DNA from 2 places in the Exiguobacterium sp. SH1S21 genome. Region 2 is predicted to be linked to the other one. Evidence: predicted binding sites of a transcription regulator. Region 2 holds the regulator's gene; the other holds the start of a gene.
What was found. The regulator LexA, encoded in region 2, represses DNA repair genes until DNA is damaged. The targets are predictions, from matches to a motif close to CGAACATATGTTCG.
Positions count from the first base shown of each region.

Region 1 (11,552 bases), on a different contig from region 2:
GTTTCGGTGTATCCAAATAGCGTTCGAAATGCCGCTCGAGCCAATCTTGGAAGAACGACATGAACGTACAGATGCCCCAGTAGATCAGGGCGACGACCAAATAGACGGTCATATAGTCGAACTCACGACCGCCGACGATCTTCGCCTTGTTGAAGATCTCAGGGACGGTGATCATCGCGGCGAGCGAGCTCGCCTTGATCAGATCAAGGAACACGTTCGAGAGCGGGGGCAGGGCGATCCGCGTCGCTTGAGGCAACGTGACCCCTTTCAACGTCAGCCACTTGTTCATGCCGAGCGACCGGGCCGCTTCAATCTGTCCCTGATCGACGGCACGGATCGAGGCGCGGATGATCTCCGCGATATAGGCGGCCGAGTTCAAGCTGAAGCCGATGATCGCTGCCGTCAACGCCGCGAACTCGATCCCGATGAACGGGAACCCCGAGTAGAGAATGAACAAGATGATCAAGATCGGGACGCCGCGCATGAACGAGACGTAAAACGTCGACGGATAACGCACTAGCCTTGACGGAGACAGCTTCCCGAGCGCGAGCACGAGTCCTAACACTAAACCGAAGAACATGCTGAGGAAGGAGATCCAGAGCGTGTTCGGCAGCCCACCTAGCAAGTATGGGAACGAGCGGATGGCGAGGTCGGCGTCAAAGATCGCTTCCCACTTCACACCTTCGAACATATCGCCTTAGTCCAATTCGACGATTGTCGCGTCGACGTCCGGTTCGACGGATACGTCAGCACCGTTATAGAACTGTTCGGACAGCTCCTTCACCGTGCCATCCTCAAGCATCTCTTCAAGGACGCGGTCGATGTTCTCTTGCAAGTCGACGTTGTCTTGATTCATCAAGAGTGCGACGTCTTGCGGGTTATAGGCGATATCCGGATGGATCGTGATATCGAATTCCGGGAAGAAGGCGAGGGCGAGCGTCTGGAGATAGTAGTCGTTCAAGATGACGTCGGTCCGACCTGTCGACACGTCACGAAGATATTGGTCGTTCGTCGCGTTGTCGTAGATGACTTCTTCAGCCCCATACTGGCGCGCCACGTCCATGAAGACGGTCGTCGCTTCACCAGCTGCCTTTTTACCTTTCAAGTCTTCGAGCGACTTGATGCCTGAAAGGTCGCTCTTCCGGACGATTGCCGTCCCGTACGTGTGCTTATAAGGTACGGAGAAGGCGAACTTCTCTTTGCGGTCGTCCGTCACCGAGATGTCGTTCGCCACGACATCGACTTGTCCGTTCTGGACGCTCGTCAACATGTTGTCGAACGCCATTTCTTTGAACTGGACCTCGAGGTCGAGACGTTTTCCGATCTCTTTCATGACCTCGACGTCAAACCCCGTCAAATCGTCACTTTCTTCTTCGCGGAACGAGGCGGGATAGAGTGTCCCAGCCGTACCGACCGTGAGCGTCCCTTCTTCTTTGATCTCATCCCAACGTGTCGTATCGGCCTGATCGGTGCCAGAATCACCACACGCCGCGAGCGGGACAGCGAGCAAGATAACCGCTGCTAAACCTTTTGTCATACGTTTCATTCATGTTCCTCCTTAAAGTATCATCTGTCTAAAAATAGCATGATGAACGCCTAGAGGCAACTGCGAAGAACATAGAAACAGCAGGTAAGATATTTTTGAAACGTTTATTCTAAAAGCGCTATCATGTCATTGAATCAGGGTTTCATACAGGTAATACAGATAAGCATAATTTATGGAACAGCATGCGATTCACCAACCTTCAACCTCTAGAGAATCGACAGGTGCGCAAGTGGGAGAAAGAGGCAAGATGAGTCCACAGCTTTTTAAATCAGGTGAGAGGACTGTGCTAGGTCCCGAGAGGAATGCCTATGCTACCCTGTCCAAGAACAGGCGAGGACAGTTAGGTTCTTTGCCATCGTTTAAGGGTATTTCCTCTGTAGATAGAGGGAGGGAAAACTAAAAACGATGGAAGGAGTGACATAATGAAGAATAGTAGCTTGATTGTGTATTACTCATGGATCGGCAGTACAGAAGTAGTCGCGAAAGAAATTCAAAGGCTTACAGAGTTTGACATTCAAAGAATCGAAGATAAAAAGAAGCGAAAACTCGGTAACATCGCCGGTGCAGCAATGGGAGCGTTTTTTGGTCTGAGAGGCGTTATCATGCCAATGGACTTTGCATTAAAAGAATATGAGCATCTATTCCTAGGAACCCCAGTCTGGGCAGGAAAGACGCCCCCGGCCATCAATAAATACTTAAAAGAGACTTCCTTTAAGAACAAGAAAGTTTGGCTGTTCATAACTAAAGGTGATGAAAAAGTTCCCCAACAGGTTATCGACTCAATTACAAAAAGGATTGAGAAGAAAGACGGAAAAGTGATAGGCAGTATTTCGATAACGACAAAATGGGATCCCAAGACGAACATTCCTATTGCGCTTGAGGATGTCCAGAAACCGATCTATGACTGGCTGAAAAGAGGAGGCATTTTATAAAATTTGAACGGAATCAAGCTGTGCCAAAGTCTGAGCGAGGAACAACAAAACGAATCGATGGCTAAGGGAAGCACGACCTGCCGACATAACTGATCACGTGAATGTGGGAAGCAGGTGAGTCCTGAAAAGTACCGGGGAATCGGTTCAAATTTTACTAGTTTACATAACATATATTATCAGTAAAAATAAAACTCTGTCTCAATCCTTTAGTATACTTAAAGTAGTGAGACAGAATCTGAAATTATGAGATCGGGATCAAATTCGCGTAAAGCGGATCAATGTGACACCTGGTTCCGGTTCGAACTCGGCGCTCGGCTCGAAGCCAAGCTTCGAATACAATCGTTTGGCCGGACCGTTATGTTTGCCGGTATGCACGTAGACAAGTTTGCCCTCGTGTAGACTGAGCACGTGTTCTAACAACGTCGTCGCGAGCCGCGCCCTGAAGTATGTCGGATCGATGCACAGCTTCGTGATTTCGACCGTGTTCTCGGCCGCCTCGATCGTCACAAACCCGATCATCCGCTCCTCGTTGTATAAGCCGTAGCTCAGACCCGGCAAGTTTTGAATGACCTCGACCGTCTCATATCGGGCTGGGATCTCGTCAAATCCGATCAGTTCGGCCTCGACCGCATAGGCGTTCCGTTGAATCTCGAGCATTTGCTCGGCTTGCCGGTAATCCGTCGTCCGAATCTCCCGTAACTCCATCTGTCATACCCCCAAAGATTATCGTGAAAAGCGACGGGCTTGCTTACGCTTAGCCCGCTTCAGTGCCAAATAGAGCCGATGTGTGCCTTCAAGCGCTTTGCCGTGACCGACGAACGTGTGACGCGGCGCCAAGTCAAGCAAGCGCTCGGCATGGTCGACCGCGGCCCGCTTGTCCCATGTCGCCAGACCCGGGAGCGGGAACAACGGACGCGTGTCCCCTGCCACTGCGACTCCCCCATGTGATTGGAACGCGTCACCGGCGAACAACAAGCGATGGTGTTCATCAAAGTAAGCGATCGACCCTGGCGTGTGGCCGGCGGCGGCATAGACGCGAAGACCGAACAGCCGCTCACCTGGGTCGAGCAGCTTGTCCGGTAGCGATCGGATCGTCGGCAATGATCCTTTGATTTTGAGGCTCCGCTCATCCGGATCAGTCGTCCGGTCCCCCTCTAACAGCCGAGCGTCGCGGCGTGAGACGTAAAGCTCGGCGTGCGGATGCGCCTTCAGGATCGTATCGACCCCACCGACGTGGTCCCCGTGGGCGTGGGTGAGCAGAATCGCGAGGAGGGGGCGGTCTTGTGCCTCGATATACGTTAAAATGTCAGCGGCGTTCTGCTTCAACCCGGCATCGATCAAGACGAGGCCGAGCTCTTTCTCGATCAATTGGACGTTGATCGGCAAGACGGGTGAATAGAACGTCAGCTGGTGGACATCTTCAATCCGTGTGACTTTCATAAGACCTCCCCTTTCCTAGTCGAACAGTGTGACCCAATCGTCCTGCCACCGGGCGTCAAAGCACATATGGAGCTGTTCGAGCGTGTTGCGGGCGAGCGACAACGGCGGCAAGGCGTCACGCGAGAAGAAGCCGATTTCGCTCGTCTCATGGCTGACTTGAGCTTCCCCGCCGATCAGCTCACACTCGATGAACAGTTTATAATAATGTTGTGACAACGGCGGGTGCGGGTGACGGTGCATATCGAACAAGGCGACGAGGCGCATCGGGGCGACATCAAAGCCTGCCTCTTCCCCGATTTCCTTGATGATATTGTCTGACGGTGACAGCCCGACCTCACAGAAGCCGCCTGGCAGTGTCCACAGCCCGTCCGACCGCTCACGCACGAGCAACAACTCGTCGTCTCGGAAGACGACACCGCGTACGTCGAGCTTCGGTGTCGGATAGCCGTTGACGTGCGTCAGTTCAGTGATCTCATGCAGGGCGAGGTTCGACTGTCGGTCGAACATATCGGTCGCAATCTGCTGGAGCTCGAGATAACGCTCGCGGTCGAACTCGTCCTTCGTGAACGTCAAGCCCGCTTGCGACAGTGCTTGTAGCCGTTTGGCCCAAGTGAGCCAGTCTGACATAGAAATCCCTCCATCGTTTGTCCTGCTTATCCCATTCGCCATCGGGCTTGATTGTTCCTTTTCATAATACCCGCTCCCACAAGAAAGTACATGTCGTCTCCGTGATATACTGAAGCGAGAATAGTAGCCAAAGGAGGAACGTTATGGCGATTGCAGTGTTATCCCAGTTCAAAGCAGACTTGGACGGCTATACCGAGCGGCAACTGCGCTATAAAGTGACAGAAGACGTCTGGTCGATCGGACAGATGTACGACCATATCATCGTCGTGGCCGAGGAATACGCGGACGAGATGGAACGGTGTCTCGCTTCGAGCGAAAAGCAATCGCTCGGGAAGACCGAGTTCGATGAACGATTGTTCCAAGCAGGTGGCTTTCCTCCGATCAAGATCCGCTTGCCGGACGAGATGAACCAACCACCGAACAATACGGACAGCCGCGAAACGCTCGAGCTGCGGATTAATGAGTTGACTACAAGGTTAAAGCGTCTCGAGCCGCTCGCCCGCTTGGCAAATCCTGACGTCAAAGCATTGCATGGCGGTTTCGGCTGGCTGAACGCCCAGGAGTGGTATGAACTCATCGAGATGCATACCCGTCATCACTTGCGGCAACAGACGGACTTGGAACGGTATCTTAGAGCGTTCCATGACTGACAAAGACGAATAGAGACAAAAAAAGCCTGCACACGCGACAGTATATGTCATGTGTGCAGGCTTTTGCTGAATCAATCGAGATAGACGTCCTCGATGTCACCGAACGTCTCCTCGTCGAAGACGAACGAGCCGTTGGCGTAGCGGTCGAGCAGTGTCAGTTGTTTCGCGTTGACCGTCTTCGCGGTCTCTTTGCCGACGATGTGGATCGTCTCATCCCCATGCACCGGCAGCACGCGGCGGATCTGGTGCGGTTTTGATTTGACCTCACGGATGAGCATCGTGCCACGCAGGTTGCGGTTCGTGCAGTCGAACTGGTCTTCGAGCTTCATCTTCTTGACCGCTCCGCGTTGCGTCACGAGGACGAACAGCGGCGGTGTGAAGAAGGCGAACGCGTCGGCGACGACGTCACCGTCTTTCAAGTTCATCGCTTTGACACCGGCGGCACGCTGTCCGACGACCGGGACGTCGTCTTCTTTGAACCAAAGCCCGTATCCACGCTCAGAGACGAGGAAGAGTTGGCCTGGACCGTCACTGATGCCGGCGAAGACGACCTCGTCGTCCCCTTTCAGTTTCAGCGCCATGAGCGCCTTCGACTTGCGCTGGGCGTCATAGTCACGGAGCGGCGTCCGTTTGACCATGCCGTCTTTCGTGACGAACAGGCAGTGTGCGTCCGTCTCGAACGTCGAGACGACGTCGGCCGAGACGACTTGCTCGCCTTCGATCGGCACGAGGTTGGCCACGTGTTGGCCCGCGTCTTTCCATTTCGTCTCCGGGATCTGGTGGACCGGGATGAGCAGATAGCTGCCTTTGTTCGTCCAGACGAGCAAGTGGTCGGTCGTCATCGCCTGGGTGAGGAGGACGGGCCGGTCTTTTTGTTTCATCTCCGGCATATCCTCGCTCGAGGCGCCGTATGAGCGCATCGACGAACGTTTCACGTAGCCGTCACGGCTGACGAACACCATCGTCTCTTCGACGGCGATCATGACCTCGGTCTTCAGTTTCAATTCTTCGACTTCGGCCTTGATGACCGAACGCCGCTCATCACCGAACTCGTCGCGGAGCGCCGTCAACTCTTTTGAGATGAGTTTCCGCTTCGTCGCGTCGACGTTCAAGATGTTGGCGAGACGCGCGATCTCTTTTTGCAACACTTTCGCTTCTTTTTGGAGCTCGACGATGTCTGTGTTCGTCAAACGATACAATTGAAGCATGACGACCGCTTCGGCTTGACGGTCCGTGAACGAGAAGCGATCCATGAGCTTCTGCTTCGCATCGGACTTGTCCTTGGCCGAACGGATCAGTTCGAGCGTCTCGTCAAGCACTGAGATGGCTTGTTCGAGCGCGTCGACGATCTCGGCGCGTTTCTTCGCCTGTTCGAGCTCGAACGTCGTCCGGCGGGTGACGACTTCCTCGACATGTTTCAAATACGCATCGATGATCGGTAACAGACCGAGCTGTTTCGGTGTCCGCTGCACGATCGCGACCATGTTGTAGTTATAGGCGAGCTGCAGGTCGGTATGCTTCAAGAAGAAGTGGAGCACACCTTCCGCGTCCGCTTCTTTCTTCAATTCGATGACGACACGGACCCCGGTCCGGTCGGTCTCGTCACGGACTTCGGCGACGCCTTCGACTTTCTTGTCGAGACGGAGCTCTTCCATCTTCTTGACGAGGTTGGCCTTGTTCACCTCATACGGGAGCTCGGTGATCGTGATCTGTTCACGGCCGCCCTTGAGCGGCTCGATGACCGATTTGGCGCGGATGATGATCTTGCCTTTACCGGTCTCGAACGCTTTCAAGATGCCGTCTTTGCCCATGACCGTGCCACCGGACGGGAAGTCGGGACCTTGCATGTAACGGAAGGCGTCATTCGGTGTCTCGACTTCGCCGGCGAGTCGGGCGATGGCGAGATTGAGCACTTCGGTCAAGTTGTGCGGGGGGATCTCGGTCGCATACCCCGCCGAGATCCCGGTCGTCCCGTTCATGAGCAGGTTCGGTAGGAGTGACGGCAAGACGAGCGGTTCCTCGGTCGAATCGTCAAAGTTCGGCGTGTAGTCGACCGTGTTCTTGGCAATCGACGTCAGCATGACACCGGCGATCTTCGACAGCCGTGCCTCGGTATACCGCATCGCGGCAGCCGAGTCGCCGTCCATCGAGCCGTTGTTCCCGTGCATGTCGATGAGCGGGTAGCGGAGCTTCCAGTCTTGCGACAGACGCACCATCGCCTCATAGACAGAAGAGTCACCGTGCGGGTGGTAGTTCCCGATGACGTTCCCGACCGTCTTGGCTGATTTCCGGTACGCCTTGTCGTTCGTGTTGCCTTCATGGTGCATCGCATACAAGATCCGGCGCTGAACGGGCTTGAGCCCGTCGCGCGCGTCCGGGAGCGCCCGGTCTTGAATGATATATTTCGAGTAACGCCCGAAACGGTCTCCGACGACCTGTTCGAGCGACAAGTTTAAAATGTGTTGAATCGTCGACATCGTTACATCACTTCCTCAATCGCTTTAGTCACATGTTCATTGGCGATGATCGAATCATCTTCTTGGAGCCCGAAGGCGACGTTCTCCTCGATCCATTCGCGGCGGTGGGCAACGTTGTCCCCCATGAGCACCGAGACGCGCTTGTCGGCGACGGCAGCGTCATCGATCGTCACACGGATAAGTGTCCGTGTGTCCGGGTTCATCGTCGTCTCCCACAGTTGATCGGCGTTCATCTCACCGAGACCTTTGTAGCGCTGGATGATATAGCCTTTTTTGTACACTTTGACGAGTTTCTCGAGCGCTTCCTCGTCCCAGGCGTATTCGAACTGCTCCGACTTGCCTTTCCCTTTCGAGATGCGATAGAGCGGCGGCAAGGCGACGAACACTTTGCCTGCTTCGACGAGCGGTCGCATGTAACGGAAGAAGAACGTCAACAAGAGCACTTGGATATGGGCCCCGTCCGTATCGGCATCGGTCATGATGATGACTTTGTCGAAGTTGCAGTCACTGAGATCGAAATCGTGTCCGACCCCGGCGCCGATCGCGTGGATGATCGTGTTGATCTCCTCGTTTTTCATGATGTCATTCAGTTTCGACTTCTCCGAGTTGATGACCTTCCCGCGGAGCGGCAAGATCGCCTGGATCGTCCGGTCACGGCCTTGTTTGGCCGAACCGCCGGCCGAGTCCCCCTCGACGAGGAACAGCTCGTTCTTGGCGGCGTTTTTTGATGTCGCCGGCGTCAGTTTCCCGTTCAGAATGCTCGAACGTTTCTTTTTCTTGCCGTTACGCGCCTCTTCACGCGCTTTTCGGGCCGCTTCACGGGCCTGGGCCGCACGGATTGCTTTCTTGATGAGCATTGTCGCCATCTGCGGGTTCTCCTCGAGGAAGATCGTCAGCTGCTTGGCCATGACGGCGTCTGCGCTGGCACGGGCTTCAGGCGAGCCGAGTTTCGACTTCGTCTGTCCCTCGAACTGGAGGAACTCCTCCGGGATCCGGACCGACACGATGAGCGTCAACCCTTCGCGGACGTCGCCGCCGTCGAGGTTCTTGTCTTTTTCTTTCAACAAGCCGTTTTTGCGGGCGTACTCGTTCATGATCCGGGTCATCGCCGTCTTGGCGCCGACTTCATGCGTCCCGCCGTCCCGGGTACGGACGTTGTTGACGAACGACAACACGTTCTCCGAGTAGGCGTCCGTGAACTGGAAGGCGAGTTCGAGCTCGATGTCGTTCTCGGTCCCTTCGAAGTAGACGGTCGGGTGGAGCGTCGCCTTGTCGTCATTCAAATAGTGGACGAACTCGGCGATCCCGTTCTCGTAATGGAACGTCTCTTGCTTGTCCGAGCGTTCGTCGGTCAACGTGATCGTCAACCCTTTCAATAGGAAAGCCGACTCCCGGAGCCGTTCGGCGAGCGTGTCGTAGTTATACGTCGTCGTCGAGAAGATGGTCGTGTCCGGCTTGAAGTAGACGCTCGTCCCGGTCTGGCGGGCTTTCCCCGTCTCGAGGAGCGTCGTCTGTGGCACACCGCCGTCAGCGAACGTCTGCTCGAACACTTTGCCATCGCGATAGATCGTGACGAGTAGTTTGCTCGAGAGCGCGTTGACGACCGAGGCACCGACCCCGTGCAGTCCGCCTGACGTCTTGTAGCCGCCTTGGCCGAACTTTCCGCCGGCATGGAGGACCGTGAAGATGACCTCCGGCGTCGGTTTTCCCGAGGCGTGCATCCCGGTCGGCATACCACGCCCGTGGTCACGGACCGTGATGGCATCGTCTTTATGGATCGTCACATCGATCTGGTCACCGAACCCGCCGAGCGCCTCGTCGATCGCGTTGTCGACGATCTCGTAGACGAGATGGTGCAGCCCGCGATGGTCGGTCGAGCCGATATACATCCCTGGTCGTTTCCGAACGGCAGCGAGCCCTTCGAGCACTTGGATGGCGTCTTCATTATAATTAAATAGTTTTGTTGACATGTCAGTCACCTCATCTTCGAACACATGTTCGTTTTTCATACCTAATTGTATAGCTGTTTCGGGATTCTGGCAAGCCTTCCTCTCCGCGCCGTCGACGCGTGAAAAAAAGTAGACCTGCCGCAGGGGCAGGTCTCAGCCGAGGAGTCGAGCGTGCTCGACGTAAATACACCGGTTCTCGATGTAGTCAAGTCCGGCAGCATGAACGATTCGTTCGGCGTCCTTGCTCGACAGACCGAGCTGGTTAAAGACGAGTCCGACATCCCCATGACGGACCGCGTCCTCGGCAACGCCGGCCAAATATTCGTTCCGGCGAAACACGTCGACGATATCGATTCGTCCCGGGATGCTCTCGACCGTCGGATACACCATGCGGCCGTTCCACGTCTCGAGCGTCGGATTGACAGGGATGACCGTATACCCTTGCAGGAGCAAATACTCCGCAATCTGGTTGGCGGTCTTGTTCGGGTTCGATGACACACCGACGACAGCGATCGTCTTCGCTTCAGCGAGATGTTGTTTCAAACGTTGGTCGTCCATCCTGAAATCCCCCTTTTGTTTACGTTCTCAGTGTAACGTTACCTCGTTCCCCGTTTCAAGCTTTATTTTCGCTTAACGGATGAACGGCTGTCGAAACAAAAGTTTATATCCCTCATAGTGGTTTACATAATAATGTATTGTCACCCTGTTGATTCGCTTTTAAATCGGACGATGCCACCACGTCTGTTTTAACGAATCAAACGACGCTTCTATAAACCTTGCGTGAAATATCTATTTCACGCAATTATAACGTCCTGAAATCAACGTTTACAGAGAGTGGATTGACTCGATTCTCGAACAGGCGTAGGCAAATCCTTACAGTTTCGGTATACTGGAACGAGGAGGTGTTCACGTGGGGACTGCCTATGAGGAACGTCGCGGTACACTGTATAATTACCGCATCACTTTTTACGGGAACGCGCTCGCCTGGCTCATCCATGTCGTGTTCTTGGTCACGTTTTGGCGTCTCGACGTCACGGTGCTCGCCTGGTCGAACGTGTTCAGCGTTCTTTATTACACGCTCTCATTGTATTTCGTACATAAACGGTACTACCGGACGTTCTTTATCGGACTGTTCGTCGAAGTCGTCTATAACGCCATCATCTCGACGATCGTCCTCGGGTGGGGCGCGAACGTTCATTACTTCATCATCATGGTGGCGTACGGTGTGTTCTTCATGCCGAACGTCAGTCGCTTGGTCCGCGTCATGTCGACCGGGCTCGCGATGGCGATCTACGGGTTCCTTTACTTGAACGTCACGGTCGGGACACAGACGCTCGCCCCCGTGTTCGAGCAAGTGATCGGGCTGACTTGTCTGCTGTCGACGATCGCACTCATCGCCGGGCTGACGTTCGTGTTCGAGAGTTCGGTCGTCGAGGTGACGACCGAGTTAGAACGGTCGAACGAACGATTGAACGTCCTCGCTTCACGGGACGGATTGACCGGGCTGTATAACCGAATGACCGGCTATCAACGAATCGAACAAGCCATCAAAGAGGCAGTGGAAGACGGTAGACCTTACGCCGTCGCACTCGCCGATATCGACCACTTCAAAGCGTTCAACGAGCGCCACGGCCATGATTGTGGCGATCTCGTCCTCAAACAAGTCGCCGCCGCCCTCGAGCGGACCGACGGGATCTGTGTCCGTTGGGGTGGAGAAGAGTTTTTGCTGTTCATGAGCAATCAGACAGCAGATGAGGTCGCAGAGACGCTCGACTGCCTCCGGGAACGGATCAAGACGACCGAGACGATCTATGACGGGCGTCGCCTCAGCGTCACGATGACGTTCGGCGTCTCGTGCCGCGACGGGTTAGAGGCCGTCGACACACTCGTCAAAGAAGCAGACGACCGCCTCAGGGCCGGAAAACAGGCCG
Region 1 covers NZ_SJUY01000004.1:165,654-177,205, forward strand. Annotated here, with positions in the region: gene EVJ24_RS07690 (amino acid ABC transporter permease) at 1-691, opposite strand, end outside; gene EVJ24_RS07695 (transporter substrate-binding domain-containing protein) at 698-1,546, opposite strand; gene EVJ24_RS07700 (flavodoxin family protein) at 1,969-2,478, shown strand; gene EVJ24_RS07705 (GNAT family N-acetyltransferase) at 2,734-3,183, opposite strand; gene EVJ24_RS07710 (MBL fold metallo-hydrolase) at 3,202-3,918, opposite strand; gene EVJ24_RS07715 (NUDIX hydrolase) at 3,934-4,545, opposite strand; gene EVJ24_RS07720 (DinB family protein) at 4,689-5,195, shown strand; gene parC (DNA topoisomerase IV subunit A) at 5,267-7,672, opposite strand; gene parE (DNA topoisomerase IV subunit B) at 7,675-9,642, opposite strand; gene EVJ24_RS07735 (CoA-binding protein) at 9,775-10,179, opposite strand; gene EVJ24_RS07740 (GGDEF domain-containing protein) at 10,532-11,552, shown strand, end outside.
Region 1: the regulator LexA is predicted to act here: its motif matches at 9,660-9,673, upstream of parE (DNA topoisomerase IV subunit B).

Region 2 (11,552 bases):
CAACAAGTCGACCGCCGGACGTTTATCGGGAAAGGGAAAGTCGAGGAGCTCGCCGTACTCATCGAACAGTTCGAGCCGGATATTGTCATCTTCAACGCTGAGCTGTCACCGGCCCAATCGAAAAATATTCGGATCTCGTTGAACGACCCGGACGAGATGAAATTGATCGACCGGACGCAACTCATCTTGGACATCTTCGCCGGACGGGCCCAGTCGAAGGAAGGGAAGCTCCAAGTCGAGCTCGCCCAGATGAACTACTTGCTCCCACGCCTGATCGGGCAAGGCACACAGTTGTCACGACTCGGAGGCGGGATTGGGACGCGTGGCCCGGGTGAGACGAAACTTGAAAGTGACCGCCGTCACATCAAGCGCCGCATCGATGAGATCAAGAAACAACTCGAAGGCACGGTCGCGCACCGTGACCGCTACCGTGTGCGCCGGAAAGAGAACCGTGTGTTCCAAGTCGCGCTCGTCGGTTACACGAACGCCGGCAAGTCGACCATCTTCAACCGTCTGACCGATGCCGACACGTATGAACAGGATGAACTGTTCGCGACGCTCGACCCGCTCACGCGTGAGCTCGAACTGCCGCGCGGCGGGAAAGTGCTGATCACCGACACGGTCGGGTTCATCCGTGACTTGCCGACGAAACTCGTCGCCGCGTTCCGCTCGACGCTTGAAGAAGTGCTCGGGGCCGACCTCGTGCTTCATGTCATCGACGCGTCGAACCCGCACTACATGAACCAGATCGATACGACCAATTCGGTCTTGTCCGATCTCGGCGCGAGCGAGTTGCCGCAGCTCGAAGTGTACAACAAGAAAGATCGCTTGACGGCTGACTTCGTCGGTGGACCGCTCGTCATCTCGGCGCTCGACTCGGCCGATATCGAGACGCTCATCGGCGCGATCGAGGACAAGATTTCGGACGTGTTGACGAAAGTGCACGTCGTCTTGCCGGTCAGCTCGTTCGAACATTACCATCCGGCCAAAGATTCGATGTACCGGCTCGAGGAGAACTTCCTTGACGACGGCTCGGTCGAACTTGTCGGTTATATGAGAGAAGACACGCGTCTATATGCGACGCTGAAACCATTTGAGGTGTGAATGATGTGGCAAGAAAAGATTGAGCATTACGATGAACTCGCCCCGTTCGTCAAGCAAGCGGAACAACGGGTGAAACCTTATTTTGAAGCGATCGAGGAAACGGCGGAGTTCAACCAATACCGTGTCCTCGAATCGTTCAAGAAGCATAAAGTGTCGGACTTTCATTTCAATCCGACGACCGGGTACGGCTATGACGATATCGGGCGCGACACGCTCGAGTCGATCTATGCGGACGTGTTCGGGGCCGAACTCGCCCTCTGTCGTCCGCAAATCATCTCGGGGACACACGCGATCGGGATCGCCTTGTTCGGTGTGTTGTTACCGGGAGATGAACTCTTGTATATCACGGGTAAACCGTACGATACGCTTGAAGAGATCGTCGGCATCCGTGGCGACGGCCGCGGTTCATTGAAAGAACTCGGTGTCGGCTACGACACGGTCGAGTTGAAAGACGATCAAATCGATGTCGCGGCTGCGATCGAACGGATTCGCCCCGAGACGAAGCTCGTCGGCATCCAACGTTCGAAAGGGTACGCCAATCGACGCAGCATCCCAGTCACAGAAATCGGCGAGGCGATCGCGGCGATCAAAGCAGCGCACCCGCACGTGTTCGTCTTCGTCGACAACTGCTACGGCGAATTTGTCGAGACGATTGAGCCGACACATGTCGGGGCCGACCTCATGGCCGGTTCGCTCATTAAAAACCCGGGCGGTGGCTTGGCGAAGACAGGCGGCTATATCGCCGGGACGAAAGCATTGATCGAACGATGCTCGTTCCGGATGACGACACCAGGCATCGGCAGCGAGGCCGGTCCGTCGCTCTATTCGCTGCAGGAGATGTATCAAGGCTTTTATATGGCGCCGCACACGGTCGCCCAAGCGTTGAAAGGGGCCCATTTGACGGCGAGCCTGCTCGGCCTGCTCGGCTTCGAGACCGATCCGCATTATACGTCACGGCGGACCGATTTGATTCAATCGGTCACGTTCCGCGACCGCGACAAGATGATCGCGTTCTGTCAGAGCATTCAGATGGCGTCCCCGGTCAACGCCCACGCACTGCCGGTACCGGCCTATATGCCAGGATATGAGGATGACGTCATCATGGCGGCCGGGACGTTCATCCAAGGCTCGTCGATCGAACTATCAGCGGACGGACCACTCCGGGCGCCGTACACGGCATACGTCCAAGGTGGCTTGACCTATGCACACGTGAAAGTCGCGTTAATGCTCGCCTTGAGCCAATTGCGGACGAAAGGGCTCGTCACATTTGACCGTGAAAATTCAACTCAAACGTTGTAACCGAAATGTCATGTTAACTTTCTTAACATCTATTGACAGGAAAGTTGTCATGTATTATTCTCACATTGTGAGACAGAAAAGGAGGGGTAAGGGATGGCCGATCAATTTCGTCGCTCCAACCCGTTGTTTCCGATTGGGATCGTCCAAGATCTGACGCAACTGACAGGCAGGCAGATTCGATATTACGAAGAACAGGGTCTGGTTTCGCCTAGTCGGACGGAATCGAAACGACGACTTTATTCCTTTAATGATGTCGAACGTTTACTCGCAATCAAAGATTTCATTGACCAAGGCTTCAACTTGGCGGCGATTCGCCATATGCTCGACAACGACGGTGCCAAAGAGACAGAACAATCTGCTTCTGCGGCTCCGCCAAGCGAACCGCCAAAGATTTCCGAGAAAGAGTTACATCAATTATTGAAAACACAGCTTCAAGAAGCTGGTCGTTTCAATAAAACGTCGCTCATCCAAGGAGAGTTGTCACGTTTTTATCGATGACGCCAGTACACAAACCATTACACAATGTGAGAGGGGACTTTTATCATGGCCAGAAAAACGTTCACAAAAGAAGACATCAAACGGATCGCACAAGAAGAGGACGTACGCTTTATTCGTCTTCAATTCACGGATATCCTCGGTACGATTAAAAACGTCGAGGTGCCAATCAGCCAATTGGACAAAGCACTTGATAACAAGATGATGTTCGATGGCTCTTCAATCGAAGGGTTCGTACGCATCGAGGAATCAGACATGTACCTCTATCCAGACCTTAACACGTGGGTTGTCTTCCCGTGGACAGACGGCAGCGGTAAAGTCGCTCGCTTAATTTGTGATATTTATAATCCGGACGGCACACCGTTCAGCGGTGACCCGCGCGGTATTTTGAAACGCAACCTCGAGCATATGCAAAAGCTCGGCTTCACAGCGTTCAACGTCGGACCAGAGCCAGAGTTCTTCCTTTTCAAGAAAGACTTGAACGGACAGCCGACACTCGAATTGAACGACCAAGGCGGTTACTTCGACTTGGCACCTGTCGATTCAGGCGAGAACTGCCGTAAAGAAATCGTTATCGAGCTCGAAAACATGGGCTTCGAGATCGAAGCGTCACACCACGAAGTCGCACCAGGACAGCATGAAATCGACTTCAAATACGCGGATGCGGTAACGACTGCCGACAACATCCAAACGTTCAAACTCGTCGTCAAGACGATCGCGGCGAAGTATGGCCTTCACGCGACGTTCATGCCGAAACCACTCTTCGGTGTCAACGGTTCAGGGATGCATGCGAACATGTCACTCTTTAAAGGCGACACGAACGTGTTCTACGACCCGAACGGTGACATGGAGCTCTCGGATACGGCACGCGCCTTCACAGCTGGTATCCTCGAGCATGCACGTGCGTTCACGGCGATCTGTAACCCGACGGTCAACTCGTACAAGCGTCTCGTGCCTGGATACGAAGCACCATGCTACGTCGCATGGAGCGCCCGTAACCGTTCACCGCTCGTCCGTGTACCGGCTGCCCGCGGCCTCTCGACACGTATCGAAGTACGTTCGGTTGACCCGGCGGCGAACCCGTACCTCGCGCTCTCGGCCCTCTTGGCTTCTGGTCTTGACGGCATCGAGAAAGACTTGAAAGCGCCGAAACCGATCGACAGCAACATCTACGTGATGGACAAGCCAGAGCGTGTTGCGAACGGCATTGACGATCTTCCGGCGACACTCTTCGACGCGCTCGAAGTACTCCGCGCCGACAAAATCGTCATGGATTCGCTCGGTGACCACATCGGCGAACACTTCCTCGAGTTGAAAGAGATCGAGTGGGATATGTTCCGCACGCAAGTAACAGAGTGGGAACGCGATCAGTACATGACTCTCTACTAAGTCGAATGGATTCAAAAAACGCTCGATCCAGTTTCTTGGATCGGGCGTTTTTTAGTCAAAACAAGCGACCACTCGCAATTGAGTGGTCGCTTGTTTTGAGATTAGAACGCACGTTTGAAAAATGTGGACGCATAGTCGAGCGCCGTATGGAGCGTCGTCGCGAACACGAGACCGAGGAAGAACGGGATGCCGTTCAAGTCGAGCCACGTCTTCACAGCCGCTTCATACGGGGTGAACGTAAGGACGAGTGCGAGCGGGAAGCCGAGGTAGATGACACGAATGAGATCGCTCAACACCGGCAAGTGCGACAGCGGAGACCGGTGCGGCATCAGCTTCACGTAAGGGAGCCAAAAGCCACGCAGCGGTCCCCACCGATAGTATGCATCCGATTTCAAATCGAGGTCCGGGGAGAGCCAGAACGTCCCGATAAGCGCACCGAGGAAAAGGGTAGTCGGGATATCGACATCAATAAAAGGCGTGGCAATCGCTAAAGCACCGATTGCCACGAGGTTCGTACGCGTATGTGTCTTGCCGCTAGCCATTAATGGATCGTCCGGTATACACCGATGACCTTCCCTAAAATGGATACGTTATCGAAATACATCGCCTCAAGTTCATCGTTCTCCGGCTGGAGTCGGACTTTCGACGCTTCTTTGTAGATCCGTTTGACGGTCGCCTCACCCTCGTCCGTCATCGCGACGACAATCTCTCCATTGTCTGCCGTGTTCTGTTGTCTCACGAGTACGCGGTCTCCGTCGAGGATTCCGGCGTTGATCATCGAATCGCCAGAGACGGAGAGCATATACACGTTATCCGAACCGACGATATGGGCCGGGAGCGGGAAGTGTTCTTCCACGTTCTCGATCGCCGTGATCGGTGTTCCGGCCGTAACTTTCCCGATGACCGGGACGTACATGACCGTCTCACGCTCCTCGATTGACGGGGCGTCCTCGCTCAACACTTCGAGCGCACGCGGTTTTGTCTTATCGCGCCGAATCAATCCACGTTTTTCAAGACGGTCCAAGTGACCGTGCACAGTCGAGCTCGATGCGAGACCGACGGCTTCACCAATTTCTCGGACTGACGGCGGATAACCTTTCGTCCGAACTTCAGCTTTTATAAAATCAAGAATCTGTTGCTGTCTTGCTGACATTTTTTTCAATGGATTTCACCTCGTTTATGTCGAATAACCTGCGAACGCATCCTATTCTTTATGGATTTATTTTAACACAAGAACATATGAGCGTACAAACATTCGTTCGTTTTTTCTTGACCGAACAGAAGTTCTTGTTTTATGATGAGAACAGATAAACGAACAGACGTTCCTAAGAACGCATATTCTCGTATTTGGAGGCGGTTCAAATGAAAGATACAGTCAACGGATTCATATTGGTCGGAATGGTAGTGCTCGGTATGTTCGCCTTTTACTTAGTCGGCGAGTTTCGCCAAGGCGAAGTTGTCGAGCCGACAGTGATGACGGTCGAAAGAAGTATCGAACAAGAAGTTGCGTTCAACGAAGCGGAAACGCTCGAAGCCCAGCTGTTAGCGGAACGTGCGGAAAAAGAAGAACGGAAAACGACGTGGTTCGCCGCTGAATGATCGATTTGGATTGCGAACACCCGCTCATCCTGTGTATCGTAAAAGGATGACTGGAAAGAAAGGGAGTGACGAGATGCGAGTCGTCATTTATTGTCGCGTATCGACGAACAAGTCAACTCAGGAAACCTCGCTCACGAGGCAAGAAGCGGAATTGTTACAGATGGCCAAACGTCTCGATGCGGAAGTGATCGATGTGATCACCGAACAAGAGAGCGGCTTCGAGGTCAATCGGACGGGTCTGCTTGATCTGTTAGAGCATGTGTCGGCGTCAAAGCTCGATGCCGTGCTCGTGAGCGATGACAGTCGCCTCGGCCGGGGGAATGCAAAAATCGCCATCTTGCATACGCTCATGAAGCATAACGTCCGGCTGTTGACGATGCAGTCGTCCGACGAATACGTCGTCTCGGACGCCGAGAAGATGGTGCTTGAGATTGTCAGCGTCGTCGAGGAGTATCAACGGAAGATTCATAACGCCAAGATATCGCGCGGCATGCGCCGGGCGGTCGCGAACGGCTTCAACCCGCAACGCAACATTCAGCACCATGACCAAGGTGGGAGGAGCCGGATCGAAGTGCCGATCGAGGAGATCGTCCAACTTCGGGAGCGGGGGCTCACCTTCGCCGAAATCGCGGCCACGCTCCGTGGATTCGGCTACGAAGTCTCGAAAGCGACTGTGAACCGTCGCTATTTGGAACATGTGGCAGTGCCAGAAACTTGATTCCTGCGCCCTGATTTTGTACAGTAGAACTACAAATTCAGTAGAGAGGGGGCGAATCTCATGTTAGCACCCGAACAATTGGAGCGGATTAACTTCCTCGCCAACAAGGCAAAAACAGACGGCTTGTCACAACAAGAGATGGACGAGCAACAAGCGTTGCGTCAACAATATTTAAAAGCGTTCCGTCAATCGTTCAAATCCCAGATGATGGGCATGAAAGTCGTCGATCCGGAAGGCAACGACGTGACACCAGAAAAACTAAAAGACGAACAGAACCGACACCGTTCTGAATGAACTCGAATGCACATCCTATTTCGTATAGGATGTGCATGTTTGTTATACACGAAGCTCGATAAGGTTCGACCATTCCCTCGAAAACAGACGTATGGAAGTAAACGATTCCAATCAATGTGACATACTATTTAATTAGTTGTGACACACGATTGAGTGTGCTAAAATATGACGGGTAGAAACTTTCTTTACAACAGAGAGGATGAAATTAGTGGAAACAACTACTAAAGAATTATTAGCGATTAACTCGATTCGGACGCTCTCGATTGATGCTGTCCAACAAGCGAACTCAGGTCACCCAGGTATGCCGATGGGTGCGGCCCCGATGGCGTTCACGCTTTGGACAGACAAAATGCGTCACAACCCGAAAAACCCGAACTGGTTCAACCGCGATCGGTTCGTCCTTTCAGCGGGACACGGTTCGATGCTATTGTACTCGCTGCTTCACTTGTCTGGTTATGACCTTTCAATCGACGACCTCAAGTCGTTCCGTCAAAAAGACTCGAAGACGCCAGGACACCCTGAGTATCGTCACACGGCTGGTGTAGACGCGACGACGGGACCACTCGGCCAAGGGATTGCGATGGCTGTAGGTATGGCGATGGCTGAAAAACATTTGGAAGCAACATACAACCGCGATGAATTCAACGTGGTCGATCACTATACGTTCGGGATCTGTGGAGACGGTGACTTGATGGAAGGTGTGTCGGCCGAGGCTGCCTCACTCGCCGGTCACTTGAAACTCGGGAAACTCGTCGTCTTGTATGATTCAAACGACATCTCACTTGATGGCGACCTTCATAAGTCGTTCTCGGAAAGCGTAGAAGATCGATTCAACGCTTACGGATGGCAAGTCATTCGCGTCGAGGATGGAACGGACATCGATACAATCGCCAAAGCGATCGACGAGGCGAAAGCTGAGACGTCGAAACCGACGATGATTGAAGTGAAGACCGTCATCGGTTTCGGTTCACCGAATAAATCAGGTAAATCGGCATCACACGGCGCTCCACTTGGAGAAGCAGAAATCGAGCTCACGAAACAGTTCTATAAATGGGAAGGCGAGAACTTCTACGTCCCGAACGAAGTGTACGACTTGTTCAACGATAAAGTCGTTGAGCCTGGAGCTAAAGCTGAGTCGGATTGGAACGAGCTCGTCGCAGCCTACAAATCGGCTCATCCTGAGCTCGGTGCTCAGTTCGAACGTGCGATGAACAACGAACTTCCTGAAGGTTGGGATAGCGAGTTGCCGACGTTTGAAGTCGGATCGAAAAAAGCGACACGCCAAACGAGTGGAGAAGTCTTGAACGCGATCGCGAAGACGGTCCCGACGTTGTTCGGTGGATCGGCTGACCTCGCCGGCTCGAACAATACGATGATCAAAGGCGCTGCTGACTTCGACGAAGATCCGGCTGGCCGTAACATCTGGTTCGGTGTCCGTGAATTCGCAATGGCGGCAGCTGTCAACGGTATGGCACTTCACGGTGGCGTACTTCCTTACGGCGCGACGTTCTTCGTCTTCTCGGATTACCTCCGTCCAGCGGTACGTCTCGCTGCACTCATGGGAATCCCGTCGACATTCGTCTTGACGCATGACTCGATCGCAGTCGGTGAAGACGGTCCGACGCACGAGCCGGTCGAGCACTTGATGAGCTTCCGGGCAATGCCGAACTTGTCAGTTCTTCGTCCGGCAGACGGAAAAGAGACGATCGCCGCTTGGAAACAAGCGATCACGACGACGTCAGCTCCATCACTTCTCGTCTTGACACGCCAAGCGTTGCCAGAACTCGTCGGTACATCTGTCGAAGACGCGGCGAAAGGTGCCTATGTCGTCGCAGGTAAGTCTAGCGAAGCGGACGTTCTTCTTCTTGGTACAGGCTCAGAAGTCCATGTCCTCGTCGAAGCACGCGAACAACTCGCTGCTGAAGGCGTGAACGCTGCTGTCGTCTCAATGCCATCATGGGAACTGTTCGAAGCCCAATCGGCCGAGTACAAAGAATCAGTTCTTCCTTCGTCGATCACGAAGCGCGTCTCGCTTGAAGCGGGTGCGACGCTCGGATGGTACAAGTACGTCGGATTCGGCGGTAAAGTGCTTGGAATCGACAAGTTCGGTGCCTCTGCTCCTGGGGACCTCCTCATGAAAGAGTATGGCATGTCTGTCGAGAATGTCATCGACGCTGTCAAATCACTATAATTGTCATTAAAAACGTGTGATGGCCTAGCAATGTCTAGGTCATCACTTTTTTTTCTGACGACTAGCGAATTAGCGTAATATAGTGTATAGTAAAAAACGATGTTTCATATGGTAGAGGAGGTAAAACCTTGAGTACATTATTTTGGATTCTTCTTGTCGTGGCAGCACTCATCGGGGGTATCGCGATCGGATTCTTCATCGCTCGTAAATACATGATGAACTACCTTGAACAGAACCCACCAATCAACGAAGACATGATTCGTACGTTAATGATGCAGATGGGTCAAAAACCGTCACAGAAAAAAGTCAACCAAGTGATGCGTGCCATGAACGTTCAAGCGAAGAACGAAAAAAAATCATAATGAGTCACCGAAGCACTTCGCATCCGCGAAGTGTTTTTTTTATCCATATTTTGTTCGACAATCGAACAAACTTTCGCTACCATAAATGAATAGTCTTATTTCAAGATATAGGGGGCGTTTCAGATTCGTGTATTTAAACAATTAGCTTGGTTCTTCAGGCTCGAATGGCGGACGTATGCAGTCGGTATTGTCTTGCTCATGTTTGTCGCCGCACTCGAGCTCATACCGCCGCGCATTATCGGCCGAGTCATCGATGGGATGAACCAAGGTTCGCTCGAAGCGGACTTACTGTGGATGCTGCTAGGAGGCCTCGCGGCTGTCGGGATCGGAAACTATGTGGCTCGCTTTTTTTGGCGCTACTTCATTTTCGGGGCCTCGATCCGGCTCGGACGCCTGCTCCGGAGCCAACTGTATCGTCACTTCACGGATTTGGATCAACGGTTTTATAAAAAGTCGCGTGTCGGTGATTTGATGGCGCATGCGACGAACGATGTTCAGGCTGTCTCGACGACGGCGGGGGCGGGTATTTTGACGCTCGTCGACAGTGTGACGATGGGCACGTTCGTCATCATTACGATGGTGACGACGATCAGCTGGAAGCTGACGGTTGTCGCTTTACTGCCGCTGCCGATCATGGTCATTTTGACGACACGATATGGAAAGATGCTCCATAGCCGGTTCGGTGTCGCCCAAGCGGCATTTTCCGAATTGAATGACAAGGTTCAGGAGAGTGTGAGTGGGATTCGCGTCTTGAAATCGACCGGGGAAGTCGACCACGACGTCGAATCGTTCGAGAAGTTGTCAGATGAAGTTATGGCAAAAAACGTCCGAGTCGCTAAAATTGACGCCTTGTACGACCCGACAATCTTCGGGATCGTCGGATTATCTTACATATTGTCGATCGGCTACGGGGCCTATTTGATTGAGCAAGGCGAGCTCACGATCGGTCAGATTGTCAGTTTTACCGCTTATCTTAGTCTGCTCACTTGGCCGATGCTCGCTTTCGGTTGGTTGTTCAATATCGTCGAACGTGGTCGTGCTTCGTACGACCGGATTGAGCGCATGCTCGCCATCAAGCCAGAGATCCAAGACGATCCGATGGCGGCGACGAAACTGGATCATTCCGAGCTCGAGGCGGATATCGGTTCGTTCCGTTATGACGATACGACCGTGCTGCGTGATGTCACGTTCCGGATCGAGCGTGGCAAAACACTCGGGATTGTCGGTCGGACCGGTTCTGGTAAGACGACGATCGTTCGATTGTTGACCCGTGAATATGACGTGACCGACGGTAAAATCAAAATCGGCGGCGTCAATGTTCGTCAAGTCAAAAAATCACTTCTACTAGATAAAGTCGCCCTCGTCCCGCAAGACCACTTCCTGTTCTCAGATTCGATTGCGAGCAATATCGCCTTCGGAAAACCGGAAGCAAAAATGGATGAGATCATGGAAGCTGCCAAGATTGCCGAAGTGCATGACGACATCTTACGGTTGCCGGAAGGGTATGCCACGCTCGTCGGTGAACGCGGCGTAACTCTCTCGGGGGGACAGAAGCAACGTATCTCGATTGCCCGGGCGCTTATGATCGAGGCCGATCTATTAATCCTTGATGACGCGTTGTCCGCCGTCGATGCGAAGACGGAAGAAGCCATCATCGAACATTTCCGTGTCGGCAATCCGGAGCAATCTCGATTGATCGTCGCCCACCGTCTGTCGGCAGTGGAGCATGCCGATGAGATTCTCGTACTTGCTGATGGCCAAGTCATTCAGCGAGGCAGACACAACGATCTCATTCGAGAACCGGGCTGGTACAAAGATACGTACGACCGCCAACAACTGGAGGCGATTGTGGAAGGAGGGGGCCACCATGAAGCATGATATTCAAGAATGGGCGGTCATCAAGCGATTATTGGCCTATACGAAACGATACGGCCGGCCGCTCAGCCTCGCCTTCGTCTTTTTGCTTCTTGCGACGGGAGCGAAGCTTGCCGGGCCGTTTTTAATCAAAGTGTTCATCGATGAGTTCGTGACACCGGGCGTCTATCCGACGAATTGGGTCGTCACGCTGCTCGTCGTCTATATGGTGTTACACATCTCGGCC
Region 2 covers NZ_SJUY01000002.1:51,945-63,496, reverse strand. Annotated here, with positions in the region: gene hflX (GTPase HflX) at 1-1,104, shown strand, start outside; gene EVJ24_RS03755 (methionine gamma-lyase family protein) at 1,108-2,403, shown strand; gene EVJ24_RS03750 (MerR family transcriptional regulator) at 2,497-2,901, shown strand; gene glnA (type I glutamate--ammonia ligase) at 2,947-4,287, shown strand; gene EVJ24_RS03740 (metal-binding protein) at 4,389-4,829, opposite strand; gene lexA (transcriptional repressor LexA) at 4,829-5,449, opposite strand; gene EVJ24_RS03730 (hypothetical protein) at 5,650-5,886, shown strand; gene EVJ24_RS03725 (YneB family resolvase-like protein) at 5,960-6,604, shown strand; gene EVJ24_RS03720 (DUF896 domain-containing protein) at 6,665-6,898, shown strand; gene tkt (transketolase) at 7,098-9,089, shown strand; gene EVJ24_RS03710 (YneF family protein) at 9,218-9,451, shown strand; gene EVJ24_RS03705 (ABC transporter transmembrane domain-containing protein) at 9,575-11,329, shown strand; gene EVJ24_RS03700 (ABC transporter ATP-binding protein) at 11,319-11,552, shown strand, end outside.